3 regions of the Kitasatospora sp. NPDC056138 genome follow, and region 1 is predicted to be linked to each of the others. Evidence: riboswitches for the same ligand, from Rfam matches in the RefSeq annotation. Region 1 holds a riboswitch; each other region holds the start of a gene.
The links. A riboswitch is a leader RNA that binds a small molecule or an ion and turns the genes downstream of it on or off. The one in region 1 is predicted to bind thiamine pyrophosphate.

Region 2: another riboswitch for thiamine pyrophosphate. It lies ahead of thiC (phosphomethylpyrimidine synthase ThiC); the one in region 1 lies ahead of ACFC1R_RS30150 (purine-cytosine permease family protein).
Region 3: another riboswitch for thiamine pyrophosphate. It lies ahead of thiO (glycine oxidase ThiO); the one in region 1 lies ahead of ACFC1R_RS30150 (purine-cytosine permease family protein).

Annotation. Positions count from the first base shown of each region.
Region 1 covers NZ_JBHJVK010000064.1:27,402-31,773, forward strand. The annotation lists gene ACFC1R_RS30145 (S1C family serine protease) at 1-942, opposite strand, end outside; TPP riboswitch at 1,163-1,310, shown strand; gene ACFC1R_RS30150 (purine-cytosine permease family protein) at 1,303-2,670, shown strand; gene ACFC1R_RS30155 (glycerophosphodiester phosphodiesterase) at 2,823-3,632, shown strand; gene ACFC1R_RS30160 (ATP-binding protein) at 4,049-4,372, shown strand, end outside.
Region 2 covers NZ_JBHJVK010000002.1:203,836-208,207, reverse strand. The annotation lists gene ACFC1R_RS02465 (hypothetical protein) at 1-643, opposite strand, end outside; gene thiC (phosphomethylpyrimidine synthase ThiC) at 839-2,659, opposite strand; TPP riboswitch at 2,657-2,786, opposite strand; gene ACFC1R_RS02455 (hypothetical protein) at 2,884-3,090, shown strand; gene ACFC1R_RS02450 (SPFH domain-containing protein) at 3,403-4,372, shown strand, end outside.
Region 3 covers NZ_JBHJVK010000005.1:206,908-211,279, forward strand. The annotation lists gene thiS (sulfur carrier protein ThiS) at 1-15, opposite strand, end outside; gene thiO (glycine oxidase ThiO) at 12-1,181, opposite strand; TPP riboswitch at 1,176-1,288, opposite strand; gene ACFC1R_RS05935 (NAD(P)/FAD-dependent oxidoreductase) at 1,382-2,593, shown strand; gene ACFC1R_RS05940 (Rv2175c family DNA-binding protein) at 2,801-3,166, shown strand; gene thiE (thiamine phosphate synthase) at 3,166-3,810, shown strand; gene ACFC1R_RS05950 (polyprenyl synthetase family protein) at 3,957-4,372, opposite strand, start outside.

The DNA.
Region 1 (4,372 bases):
GTCGAGCCGGATCACCGCCACGTCGTAGCCCTGGGCCCGGCCGACCACCGAGGCGGTGTAGGCGGAGCCGTCCGAGAACTTGACGGTCAGCTTGCCGCCGTTGGCCGCCGGGGCGACCACGTGGTTGTTGGTGAGGATGTGGCCCTCGGTGTCGAAGACGAAGCCCGTACCGGTGCCGGACTCCTGCGAGCCCTGGGCCTTGATGGTGACCACGCTGGGCAGCGCCTTGGCGGCGATCCCGGCGACCGACTCGGGCGACCGGTCGACGGTCCTGTCCCCGGCCTGGATGGTGGTGCTGGTGTGGCTGGCGCCGGAGTTGGCCGTGCTGCCGACGTTGCCGTTGACCGCGGCGCCGACCGCACCGCCCGCGAGACCCGCCACCAGGGCGACCGCCGCGATCAGGGCGACCAGGCCGCCGCGCTTGCGGGTCGGCGGCTTCGGAGCGCCGAAGTCGTCCGGGTAGCCGGGGACACCGGGCTCGCCCGGACCGGCCGGGGGCGCACCCCAGCCGCCGAGCGGCTGGCCTGCGCCGAACGGGTGGTGCGGCTGCCCCTCGGCGGCGAACGCGGTGGTCTGCTCGGCCGGGGCGCCCGGCGCCGCGTACGGGTTCTCGGCGGGCGGCGCGGCCTGGACCACCGGCGGCGGCGCGTCCAGGTAGCCCGGCGCGGCCGGGGCCGCGGGCGGCGGGGCGTCCAGGTAGCCGGGGGCCGGCGCGGCGGGAGCGGACCCGGCCGGCGCGGAGGAGGACGCAGAAGGGGCGGACTCGGAAGACTCGGCGTCCTCCGAGGCGCTCAGCTTGGTGAAGGAGAGCGTCGGCGCGGACTCGACGACCGGCGGCGCGTCGGCCGTCCCGGTGTCATGAGCCGGACCCACCACCCCCTGACCGTCGGAGGTGCGCGCCTCCTCCGGCCCGGTGGACCCACTCGCGTGCTCGGTGCTCACGGACGACCTCCATAGCTGACAGGACCTTGGCCCATAGTTTTTCGCATCCGGGATTCAGATGCCGTAAGGAGCGTTCTGAAGAACTCGTGAGAATCCTTAACCAATCCCGACATGCCCCCGACAGATACGCCACCGACAGGGTGCACCGTCCGTCCGTGATCCGGACAGCCGCCCCCGGGCCTTGGGGGTTCCGGCGCCCGGCGGTTACCCTGGCCGCTCCAAACTGACACGCGGGAGCTTGGACCGTCCAGGCTGAGAGTGCGCCGATCGGACCGTACGCCATTCATCATGGCGGCGGGCACGAGGGGGCGCAGACCGCTCGAACCTGTCCGGGTAATGCCGGCGTAGGGAGCATCGGCCATGTCGGCTGTCTCTGCACCATCCTCCGACGCGTCCGCGAGAGCCTCCGAGCGCTCCGAAGCACCGCTGACGCTCGACACCGCACCGCCGCGCACGCTCGGCTTCCGCGACCAGTTCGCGCTCTGGGCCAACCTCGGGGTCAGCCTGATGGGCTTCAGCGGTGCGGCCACCGTGCTCGGCGCGGCCGGGTCCGAGCTGTCCTTCACGGCGGCCGTGACGGCGATCGTGGCGGGCACGGTGATCGGTACCGCGATGCTCGGCGTGGCCGCGCTGATCGGCGCCCGGACGGGTGCCCCCGCGATGGCCTCGCTGCGCGGCCTGTTCGGCACGAAGCTCTCCTACCTGCCGACGGTGCTGAACATCGCCCAGTGCATCGGCTGGGGCGTCTACGAGCTCATGGTGATCGCCATGGGCGCGCAGGCGGTGGTCGGCACGGACGGCTGGCGCTGGCTGTTCGTGGTGCTGGCGGGTGCGGTGACCACGGTGCTGACCATCTGGCCGCTGGGTTCGATCGCGGTGCTGCGCAGGTACGTCGCCGCGGCGGTGGGCCTGGCGATGGTGTACTTCACCGTCCAGCTGGGCCGTCTGGGCTTCCCCGACCCGGGCGCGGGCAACTGGAACGGCTTCCTGCACGCGACCGACGCGATCGTGGCCGTCTCGATCTCCTTCGTCCCGCTGGCCGCGGACTACACCCGGCACTCGCGCACCCAGGGCGGCGCGTTCTGGGGCACCTTCTCCGGCTACACGGTGGCCCAGGTCTGGTGCTACGTGCTGGGCCTGATCGCGCTGCTGCAGTCCGGCGGCGACGTCTCGAAGATCTTCTCCTCGTTCACCGGGGTCGCGGCCGGCTGGGTCTTCCTGCTGGTGCTGGTGCTGCGGGAGACCGACCAGTCGTTCGCCAACGTGTACTCGACCGCGATGTCGGTCCACAACCTGTTCCCCCGGGTGGACCGCCGCGTGCTGACCGGCGGGATCGGGGTGCTGGTCACCGTGCTGGCGCTGCAGATCCAGGAGTTCACCGCCTCGTACTACAACTTCCTCGGCCTGATCGGCTCGGTGTTCGTGCCGCTGCTGGCGGTGCTCGCGGTGGACTACTTCCTCGGCGCGGGACGCCACGGCTGGAACCTCGACCAGGACGCCCCGACCCGCTGGCTGATGCTGGCGCCGTGGCTGCTCGGCTTCGCCACCTACCAGTTCCTGGCACCGACGCCGATCGCCGACTGGTGGACCGGTCTGTGGACGGACCTCCAGTCCGCCGTGCACTTCACGCCGCAGGAGTGGAGCTCCGCCTCGCTGTTCGGTTTCCTGGTACCGGCGTTGGCCACCTGGCTGCTGACCCTGGTCCGCCGCGACGAGACCGTCGGCTGACCCGATCCGCCCTTCCCGAAGTGATCCGTCCCCGGAGCGAACCCGGGGACGGATTCGTTTTCCGCCACATTTCTCCCGGCACAGGTTTTCTTCACCACGAGTTCCCCGTGCCGACGGCTCCGGTCCATCCGGGGCCTCGTAGGCTTGGCGCCGTGGAAACCCGGAACCTCTCAGCGTCGGCGCCAGGAACCCTCGACCGCGAGGCCGTCCGGGTCATCGCGCACCGGGGCTCCTCCGCCGCCCTCCCCGAGCACACCCTCGCCGCCTACCGCCGGGCGATCGAGGAGGGGGCCGACGGCCTGGAGTGCGACGTACGGCTGACCGCCGACGGCCAGTTGGTCTGCGTCCACGACCGTACGGTCCGGCGCACCTCGAACGGGCAGGGCACGGTGTCCGCGATGACGCTGGCCGAACTCTCCCGGCTGGACTTCGGCTCCTGGAAGTCGCCCGAGGCGCCCGAGCCCAGCCCCGTCCTCACCCTGGCCGAGCTGCTGGAACTGGTCGCCGACGCCGGGCGGCGGATCGAGCTGGCGATCGAGACCAAGCACCCGACCCGGCACGGCGGCCGGACCGAGACGGAACTGCTGCGCATGCTGGGGCACTACGGCCTGCTGCCCGCGATGTCCGGCGAGTCCGCGGTCCGGGTCATGAGCTTCTCCGAGCTCTCGCTGCGCCGGATCCGCCGTGCCGCACCGGCGATCCCCACCGTCTACCTGCTGGAACGCCGACTGCCGCTGCTCGGCCGGACCAGGGCGCTGCCCGGCGGCGCCCGGATCGCCGGCCCCGGCATCGAGCTGATCCGGGCCGACCCCGGCCTGGTACCGGCGCTCCGGCGGGCCGGGCACCGGGTGCACGTGTGGACGGTGGACGACCCGGCGGACGTCGAGTACTGCCTGGAGCTCGGCGTGGAGGCGCTGATCACCAACCGCCCGCGCGAGGTGCTGGCCCAACTGGGCCGCTGAGCAGGCCACCAGGCACCCCGGCGGTACTCCTGCCGCGCCTTCGGCGGTACCCCTGCCGCTCCCCCGTGGCAGGAGCGGCGACAGGACCGGCGACAGGACCGGCGACAGGCGCCGCCAGTGGCAGGTGAATTGGTGCACGCGGGCGTGAAGCGGGCGCAAACAGCGGCGCAAACACGGCTCAAGCCACTCGTGTTGGCGAATTCCATACGCTTTCACAACAGTGCGTGAGCAGGTAATCACCATTTGCGTACCGTGAGTTGCGGCACCGGGAAATGTCCGGCCGGGTTCACCGACCGGTCGTTTCCGACGGATTCCCAGGGGGCATCCATCCCTCGGCGAATGCTGAAGGAGGTCCGGGGGTGGCTTTGATGGTCGCGCACGCTGTGCTTGTCAAGTCCGGTCCCACTTCATCGACCATGGCCGTACCGCACGGCCCTGCCAGTGTCGCAGTCGCGCGGCGAAGGCTGCGGCGTGATCTGGGGGACCGCGAGATACCGGATGCGGTGATTGACGATGCAGTACTGATCCTTTCCGAACTGCTCAGCAATTCCTGTCGATACGCCCGTCCACTGCCGATCCCGGCGGCGCTCGGCGACGAGGTGGAGAGCGCCGCGGCGGCCGATCTGCTCGACCCCGATCTCGGCGAGACCGGCGGGATCCTGGTCCGCTGGCAGTTGCACGGCGAGGACCTGCTCGCGCTGGAGGTGACGGACGGCGGCGCAGCCACCCGGCCGCTGCCG
Region 2 (4,372 bases), on a different contig from region 1:
CCGCCTGGACCAGGAAGAAGTACGGCGGCTGCGGGGACGTGCTCAGAACGACGGCCTGCCAGTGCTCCAAGACCTCGATCACGAGGGCGCCCAGCAGCACCACCGGCAGCACACGCAGGACGGTGCGCCGGCCACCGTGGGAGAGTCCCCAGGCCCGGCGGAGGCCCTGCCCTTGAAGGAGGATCACCATCGGCAGCAGCGCGGCGGCGAAGGCCAGGTACAGGGAACCCAGGTAGACCACCGCCATCGCGGGCGAGAAGACGACCGCGGTGTACGTCTCGATGTCGATGTGGATCAGCAACCTCAGCAGGCCGAGGACATCGAGTGCCACCAGCCAGGCCGCCAGCCGCCCGATCCGCCGCGGGTCGGGCCGCAGTGCTGACAGGATCCCGTGGCCGCCGTCCAGGATCCGCAGCTTCGCGGACCAGCCCCAGGCGGCGATGAGGCCGCTGACGGCAAGTCGCAGCGTGTCGCTCGCCGCCCACAGCCCCGAGCCGCCGAGCGTCGTGCAGAACGTCAGCACGGCCAGGTCGGCCGCCCCGAACAGCACCTCCACCGCGAGCAGCCGCCACCAACAGGCCGCCGGGGTAAGCCGTATGAGCCCCCACCAGGTACTGCGGGGCCGCTCAGCCAATTCGATCACCGGGCGACCGTAGCCCATCGGCGGTGCCTGTGCATCGCCATATCCGGCTGCGCGCTTCCGGTCCGTTGCGAAGGCCGGAACGGGGATCTGCGACTCGTCGCCCAGGACGTTCCTCGGCAGTGGCCGGACGCGCCGAAGCGCCGCGCTGGGAAGCCCCCTCCTGCCTCCCAGTGCAGCGCCTGCGCAGACGGTCGGTCAGTCGGCCAGCGGGAGGTAGACCCGGTTGCCCTGGGCCGCGAACTCCTCCGACTTGGCGGCCATCCCGGCCAGTGCCTCGGCGTCGTAGCCGGACGGGACGGCGGTGGAGCCGTCGCCGTGCTCGTTGCGGATCTGCTGGGAGATCTTCATCGAGCAGAACTTCGGGCCGCACATGGAGCAGAAGTGCGCCGTCTTGGCGGGTTCGGCGGGGAGGGTCTCGTCGTGGAACTCGCGGGCGGTCTCCGGGTCGAGGGCCAGGTTGAACTGGTCCTCCCAGCGGAACTCGAAGCGGGCGTCGGAGAGCGCGTCGTCCCAGGCTTGCGCGCCGGGGTGGCCCTTGGCCAGGTCGGCGGCGTGGGCGGCGATCTTGTAGGTGATGACGCCGGTCTTCACGTCGTCCCGGTTGGGGAGGCCCAGGTGCTCCTTGGGCGTGACGTAGCAGAGCATGGCGGTGCCCCACCAGGCGATCATCGCGGCGCCGATGCCCGAGGTGATGTGGTCGTAGCCGGGGGCGACGTCCGTGGTCAGCGGGCCGAGGGTGTAGAACGGCGCCTCGTCGCAGATCTCCTTCTGGAGATCCATGTTCTCCTTGATCTTGTTCATCGGGACGTGGCCCGGTCCCTCGATCATCACCTGGACGTCCTTGGCGCGGGCGATCCGCCCGAGCTCGCCCAGCGTCTGCAGCTCGGCGAACTGCGCCTCGTCGTTGGCGTCCGCGATCGAGCCCGGACGCAGGCCGTCACCGAGCGAGAAGGTGACGTCGTAGGAGCGCAGGATGTCGCAGAGCTCCTCGAAGTTGGTGTAGAGGAAGTTCTCCTGGTGGTGCGCCAGGCACCAGGCCGCCATGATCGAGCCGCCGCGCGAGACGATGCCGGTCTTGCGCCGGGCCGTCAGCGGGACGTAGCGCAGCAGCACGCCCGCGTGGACGGTCATGTAGTCGACGCCCTGCTCGCACTGCTCGATGATGGTGTCGCGGTAGACCTCCCAGCTCAGGTCCTCGGCCCTGCCGTCGACCTTCTCCAGCGCCTGGTAGAGCGGCACGGTGCCGATCGGCACGGGGGAGTTGCGCAGGATCCACTCGCGGGTGGTGTGGATGTTCCGGCCGGTGGAGAGGTCCATCACCGTGTCGGCGCCCCAGCGGGTCGCCCAGGTCATCTTCTCCACCTCCTCCTCGATGGAGGAGGTCACCGCGCTGTTGCCGATGTTGGCGTTGATCTTGACGAGGAAGTTGGTGCCGATGATGGCCGGCTCGACCTCGGGGTGGTTCACGTTCAGCGGGATGACGGCCCGTCCGGCCGCGACCTCGGCCCGGACGAACTCCGCCTCCAGGCCCTCGCGCAGCGCGATGAACTCCATCTCCGGGGTGACGATGCCCCGCTTGGCGTAGCCGAGTTGGGTCACCGCGGCCCCGTCGCGACCGCGCAGCGGGCGGCGCGGTCGGCCCGGGAAGACCGCGTCCAGGTTGCGCAGGTTGCCGCCGCGCGGCGAGGTGTGCTTGATCCCGTCGTCCTCCGGGCGCGCCTCGCGGCCGTCGTACTCCTCGACGTCGCCGCGCTGGCGGATCCACGGGTCGCGCAGCGCGGGCAGGCCGCGGCGGACGTCGGGCTCGTACGCGGGGTCGGTGTACGGGCCGGAGGTGTCGTACAGCGGAACGGACCTGCCGTTGGTGAGCCGGACCTCGCGGAACGGGACCCGCAGGTCGGGCCGGGAGCCCTCGCGGTACGCCTTGCGCCATGCCGGGGTCGGGTAGCCGGTGCCCGCGCTGGTGACGGCCTCGGACGTGCTGCGGGCAGGCTGCTGTGCATCAAAAGTGGTCATGTCGGACCCTCTACTCCCTACGCCGGCATTACCCGGTCCAGGTTCCTGCGGTCGGCGCAGCGTTCGGTACGCAGGTACCGGTCAGCGCCCTCTCAGCCCGGTGCTCCGAGCTCCCGTGTCGGCAGGCGGTGTTGCCTGCGTCAGACGTCCAACACCGTAGCGGGCGGATCGCAGCTGGTCCAGATGGGTTCCGGTCGTCCGGGGCGGCGGGCAGACTGGGGCTCATGGTGGGCTACACGGGCCGGGTCACCGGCAGGGTCGGTGCCGGACTGGTGGGCGAGGTGCTGCTGCACGTGCCCGAGCGGCAGGGGACGGAGGCGTTCCTGGCGTACCCGTCGGTGGCGGACGAGACGCTGACGGTCGGCACGCCGGTGGTCGTGGTGGAGTACCAGCCTCCGCGCACGGTCTACGTGGTCCGTGCGCTGGCCTGAGACCGGTCGGCCCGGGACCGGTCGGCCGATGGACGGTCAGCCTGCGCCCGGTCGGCCCGGGAGCACTGCGAGACGTGAAGCCTGACGCGAACTCCGTCAGGTTCCGCGCGGACGTGGTGGAGGCGGCATCCGACTCGTCCGCATTGTCGCCACGTTGACGCAATCTTGACGGGTTCGATGCAGAACACGGACCGCCCGAGCTTCCCAATGGATCTCGCGGGGCGCAGAATTTCCTGCTGCCACCGGTTCCGCGCCATTCCTGCACAACAGAGCGCAGCCACGGAACCGGTGCCCTGAAGGGGGAGAAAGCCGATGTTGATCGGCGCCGTGGGAGCCGTCGTTGCTCTCGTTGTCATCGTGACCGTCTTCAAGCTCATGTGGCGTGTGGCCGAGCCGAACGAAGCACTGGTCATCTCCGGATCCAGGCACCGCGCCGAGGGGGTCGGCGAGAGCATGGGATTCCGGATCGTCACCGGGCGGGGAACGCTCGTGACGCCCGGCGTGCAGGTGGTCCGCCGACTGTCGCTCGACCTCAACGAGGCCGACCTGGATGTCGAGTGCGTGACCTCGCAGGGAATTCCCGTGCACGTCAAGGGAGTTGTCATCTTCAAGGTCGGCGACGACGCGGTTTCGATCGCCAACGCCGCCCGCCGCTTCCTGGACCAGCAGAAGCTGATGGGCCAGCGGGTGCACAACGTCTTCGCCGGTCACCTCCGGTCCATCGTCGGTGGGCTGACCGTGGAGGACATGATCCGCGACCGCGAGCGGCTGACCGGGGAGACCCGGGCCGCGTCCGGCTCGGAGATGGAGAAGCTCGGTCTGATCATCGACTCGCTGCAGATCCAGGAGATCCTCGACCCGACCGGCTACATCACCAACCTGGCCGCGCCGCACGCCGCCGCCGTCCAGCGGGACGCCCGCATCGCGGCCGCCGCGGCCGACCGGGCGGCCACCGAGGCCGAGCAGGAGGCCTTCGCCCGCAAGGCCGAGGCGACCCGCAACTCCGGTATCCAGCAGGCCGGTTACCAGGCCGAGATGGACACCGCCGCCGCCCGCGCGCTGCAGGCGGGCCCGCTGGCACAGGCCGCCGCCCGGCAGGAGGTCGTGGTCCAGGAGACCAAGGTGGCCGAGCTGGAGGCGCACCGCAAGGAGCAGCAGCTCCAGGCGGACGTCCGCAAGCCGGCCGACGCCCGTGCCTACGAGACCCGTACCAAGGCCGAGGCCGACCGTGACGCCCGTATCTCGGCGGCCCAGGCACTGGCCAAGGAGACCGAGCTGAAGG
Region 3 (4,372 bases), on a different contig from region 1:
TGGGATCTCGTTCATGCGGGGACCTTTGTGCCGAAGCGGCTGGGGGAGAAGGGGGCGGCGAGTTCGGGGGTGACCCCGGTGGCCAGGTAGTCGGCGAGCAGGTCGGCCGTCACCGGGGTGAGCAGTACGCCGTTGCGGTAGTGGCCGGTGGCCGCGACCAGTCCGGGGAGGGCGCTCGGGCCGAGCAGCGGGGCGTTGTCCGGTGAGCCGGGCCGTAGCCCCGCGTTGGTCTCCACCAGCGGCAGTTCGGTCAGTCCCGGGACCAACTCGTGCGCGTCCCGCAGCAGTTCGTAGACCCCTCCGGCCGTGACCGTGGTGTCGTAGCCCTGCTCCTCGGTGGTCGCGCCGATCACCAGCTCGCCGTCGGCGCGCGGGACCAGGTAGATGTGCTGACCGCGCACCACCGCGCGGACGTTGCGGGAGAGGAACGGCGTGCCGCCCTGGACCGCGAGGAGCGCGTCGGGCATGTGCAGCCGCAGTACCTGGCCCTTGACCGGCCGGACGGGGGGCAGCACGCCCTCGGGCAGGCCGGGCAGCAGATGGCTGCGCGAACCCGCGGCCAGCACGATCTGCTCGGCGTACCGGGTCTCGCCGGTGGACAGACGGACCCCGGTCGCCCGCCCGTCCTCGACCAGCAGCTCGGTGGCCTCGGCACGGTGCAGCCGCGCCCCGGCGAGTTCGCAGGCGCGCACCAGAGCAGCGGACAGCCGGCGCCCGTCCACCTGGTGGTCGTCCGTGACGTGCAGCCCGCCGCGCACTCCCGGGGCGAGCATGGGCTCCAGCTTCCGGCACTCGCGGCCGGTCAGCCAGTGCGAGTCGAGGCCGAGCCGCTGGTGGAAGGCGTGCAGTTCACGCAGTTCCGCGCGGTCGTCGGAGTCCAGGGCGACCGCCAGGGTGCCGGTCTGCCGGTACCCGGTGTCCAGGCCGGTGAGGGCGGAGAGCTCGGCGGCGAAGGCCGCGTACCGCTCGTTGGACGCCATGCCGAGCCGCAGCAGCGGCTCCTCGCCGTACTGGAGCTCGGTGACGGGCGCCAGCATCCCCGCCGCGACCTGGGCCGCGCCGCCGCCGTGGGCCGGGTCGACCACCGTGACGGCCAGACCGCGCTGGGCGGACCGCCAGGCCACTCCCAGCCCGATGATGCCGCCGCCGATCACCAGCACGCCGGTTCCGGAACGTGCCACAGTCTCGTCTCTCCCTTCGCCGGCATGACCCGGATCAGGTTCGGACGGTCGCAGGCCGCCTCAGCCCGCCTCTCAGCCCGGTGCACCGGGCTCCCGTGATGCTCCACCCACCATAACGCCGGGGGCCGGCCGGGCCGAAGGCACATACGCATTGTGGACAATCACCCGGACGCCGGTATCCGGCTCGGTAGGGTGATCGCGTGGCAGAGCTGAGCATCACGGATCCGATCGTCGTCGTGGGCGCCGGGCTGGCGGGGGCGCAGGCGGCGCTCGCGCTGCGGCAGGGTGGCTGGCGCGGGCCGATAACCCTGGTCGGCGAGGAACCGCACCCGCCGTACGACCGACCCCCGCTCTCGAAGGACGTCCTGCTGGGCAAGCGGGACTCCACCGAGCTCGACATCGACTGGCAGCACCTGGGCATCGAACTGCTGCCGGGCCGCCGCGCCACCGCCGTGACCCCCGGCGTCCTGCACACCGGCGCCGGTGAACTCCCGTACGGCGGCCTGGTGATCGCCACCGGCGCCGCACCGGTCGCACTGCCGGGATCCGACCGCGCCCGGGTGCTGCGCACCGTGGACGACGCGCTCGCGCTGCGGGCCGAACTGGTGCCCGGAGCCAGGCTGGTGCTGGTCGGGGCCGGCTGGATCGGCGCCGAGACCGCCACGGTGGCACGGCAGTTGGGCTGCGAGGTGACGGTGGTCGAGGCCGGACCGGCTCCGGTGGCCGGTGCCCTGCCCGCCGAACTCGGCGCACTGATGGCCGACTGGTACGCCGCCGCCGGGGTCGAACTGCGCTGCGGCACCGGCGTCGCGGCCGTCGAACCGGACGCGGTGCTGCTCACCGACGGCACCCGGCTGCCCGCCGACGAGGTCGTGGTCGGCATCGGCGCCCGCCCGGCCACCGGTTGGCTCGCGGGTAGCGCCGTCCAGTTGGACGCGACCGGCGCGGTCCTGGTCGACGGGCAACTGCGCACCAGCGCCGAGCACGTCTGGGCGGCCGGCGACTGCGTCTCGTACCCCTCCGCCCGGTCCGGCACCCGGCTGGCCGTCCAGCACTGGGACCACGCGCTCCAGTCCGGCCGTGCGGTGGCCGCATCGGTGCTCGGCGCGGCCCTCGGCCGGGAGACCGAGGGCCCGTACGACCCGGTGCCGTACTTCTGGTCGGAGCAGTTCGGGCGGATGGTCCAGTACGCCGGGCGGCACGCCGGGGCGGACCGGCTGCTCTGGCGCGGCTCGGCGCAGGACCCGTCCTGGGCGGTGCTCTGGCTGCGCGAGGACCGGCTGGTCGGGGTGCTCGGGGTGGACCGGCCGCGCGACGTCAACCAGGCGCGGCGGCTGATCGCCGGTGGCGCCGTGCTGGACCCGGCGAAGGCGGCCGACCCGTCCGTCCAGCTGAAGGCGGCGCTGGCCTAGGGGCGACCGCACGGCCGGGGGCGAGCCCGACCGGGTGGCGGCCGCCCCGGCCGCCGCGCACGACACCCCGGCGACCCGGGCCACCGTGGCCGCGAGCATGTCCTACGGCTCCGCCAGGTACCAGGACGGCCGACCCGGCGGCGGGTGGCGGGGCGGTCCCGGAGGCGGTAGGTGCGCCGGAGCGCCGCGAGGTGAGAGTCTGGTCCCGTGAGTGAGATCAATCCCAAGATTGAAGCCCTGGTCCCCGAGTGGACGTACCTGCCCGACATCTCCGAGCTGTGGGGCGTGCAGGTGACCGAAGTCCGCAACATGGTGAAGACCGGCCAGCTGATCGCCATCCGGCGTGGCGAGAACCGGTCGCTTCAGGTCCCGGCCGCGTTCATCGAGGCCGACGGCCTGGTGAAGCACCTCAGCGGCACGCTGACCGTGCTGCGGGACTGCAAGTTCACCGACGAAGAGATCATCGAGTGGCTGTTCACCGAGGACCCGTCGCTGCCCGGCAGCCCGATCCAGGCGCTGCGTGAGAACCGGGGCACCGAGGTCAAGCGCCGCGCCCAGGCGATGGCGCTCTGATGGCGGACGCCCGTTCCCGGCTGGCGGACGCCAGGCTCTACCTGTGTACCGACGCCCGGCGCGAGCAGGGTGACCTGCCCGAGTTCCTGGACGCGGTGCTGGCGAACGGCGTGGACATCGTCCAGCTCCGCGACAAGGGCCTGGAGGCCCGGCAGGAGCTGGAGTACCTGGAGGTGTTCGCCGACGCCGCCCGGCGGCACGGCAGGCTCTTCTCGGTCAACGACCGCGCCGACGTCGCGCACGCCGCCCGCCCGCAGGTGCTGCACCTCGGGCAGGACGACCTGCCCGTACCGGCGGCGCGGGCGATCCTCGGCGACGATGTGATCATCGGACGGTCCTGTCACGCCGAGTCCGAGGTGGACGCGGCCGTCACCGAGCCGGGCGTGGACTACTTCTGCACCGGACCGGTCTGGCCGACCCCGACCAAGCCGGGCCGCCACGCACCCGGCCTCGACCTGGTCTCGTACGCGGCCAAGGCCGTCACCGACCGCCCGTGGTTCGCGATCGGCGGCATCGACCTCACCAACCTGGACGAGGTGCTCGCGGCGGGCGCCCGCCGGGTGGTGGTGGTCCGTGCGATCACGGCGGCCGAGGACCCGGGAGCGGCGGCTGCGGAGCTGGCCCGCCGCGTCCGTGCCGCCTAGGCACACCGTCCGTGCCGCCTGGGCACACCGTCCGTGCCGCCTGGGCCCGCGGGGAGCCGCGGGTCTCGAGAAGGGCGGCCTGGGCCGCGCCGGACCCCCCGGGAGCGAGCTGCACCCCACCCCGGGGGCAGCTCGCTCGCCGTCCGTCAGTACTTGCGGGCGGTGGCGGCGTCGGCCAGGGCGAGCAGGGCCGAGCGCGCCGGGCCGTCGGCCAGCGGAGCGGCGTCGAGTGCGTCGAGGGACTGCCGCATCAGCTCGCCGATCCGGCGCTCGACCAGCTCGGCCGCCCCGCTGCGCTCGACCAGCCCGCGCAGCGCGGGTATCTCCTCGGCGGTCAGGTCGGGCGCACCCAGGCGCTGGTCCAGCCGGCGGGCGTCCGCGGTGCTCAGCCCGCGCATCGCGTGGGCGATCAGCAGCGTCCGCTTGCCCTCGCGCAGGTCGTCCCCGGCGGGCTTGCCGGTGACGGCCGGGTCGCCGAAGACCCCGAGCAGGTCGTCGCGGAGCTGGAACGCCTCGCCGAGCGGCAGCCCGAACTCCGAGTAGGCCGTGAGCAGTTCGGGGC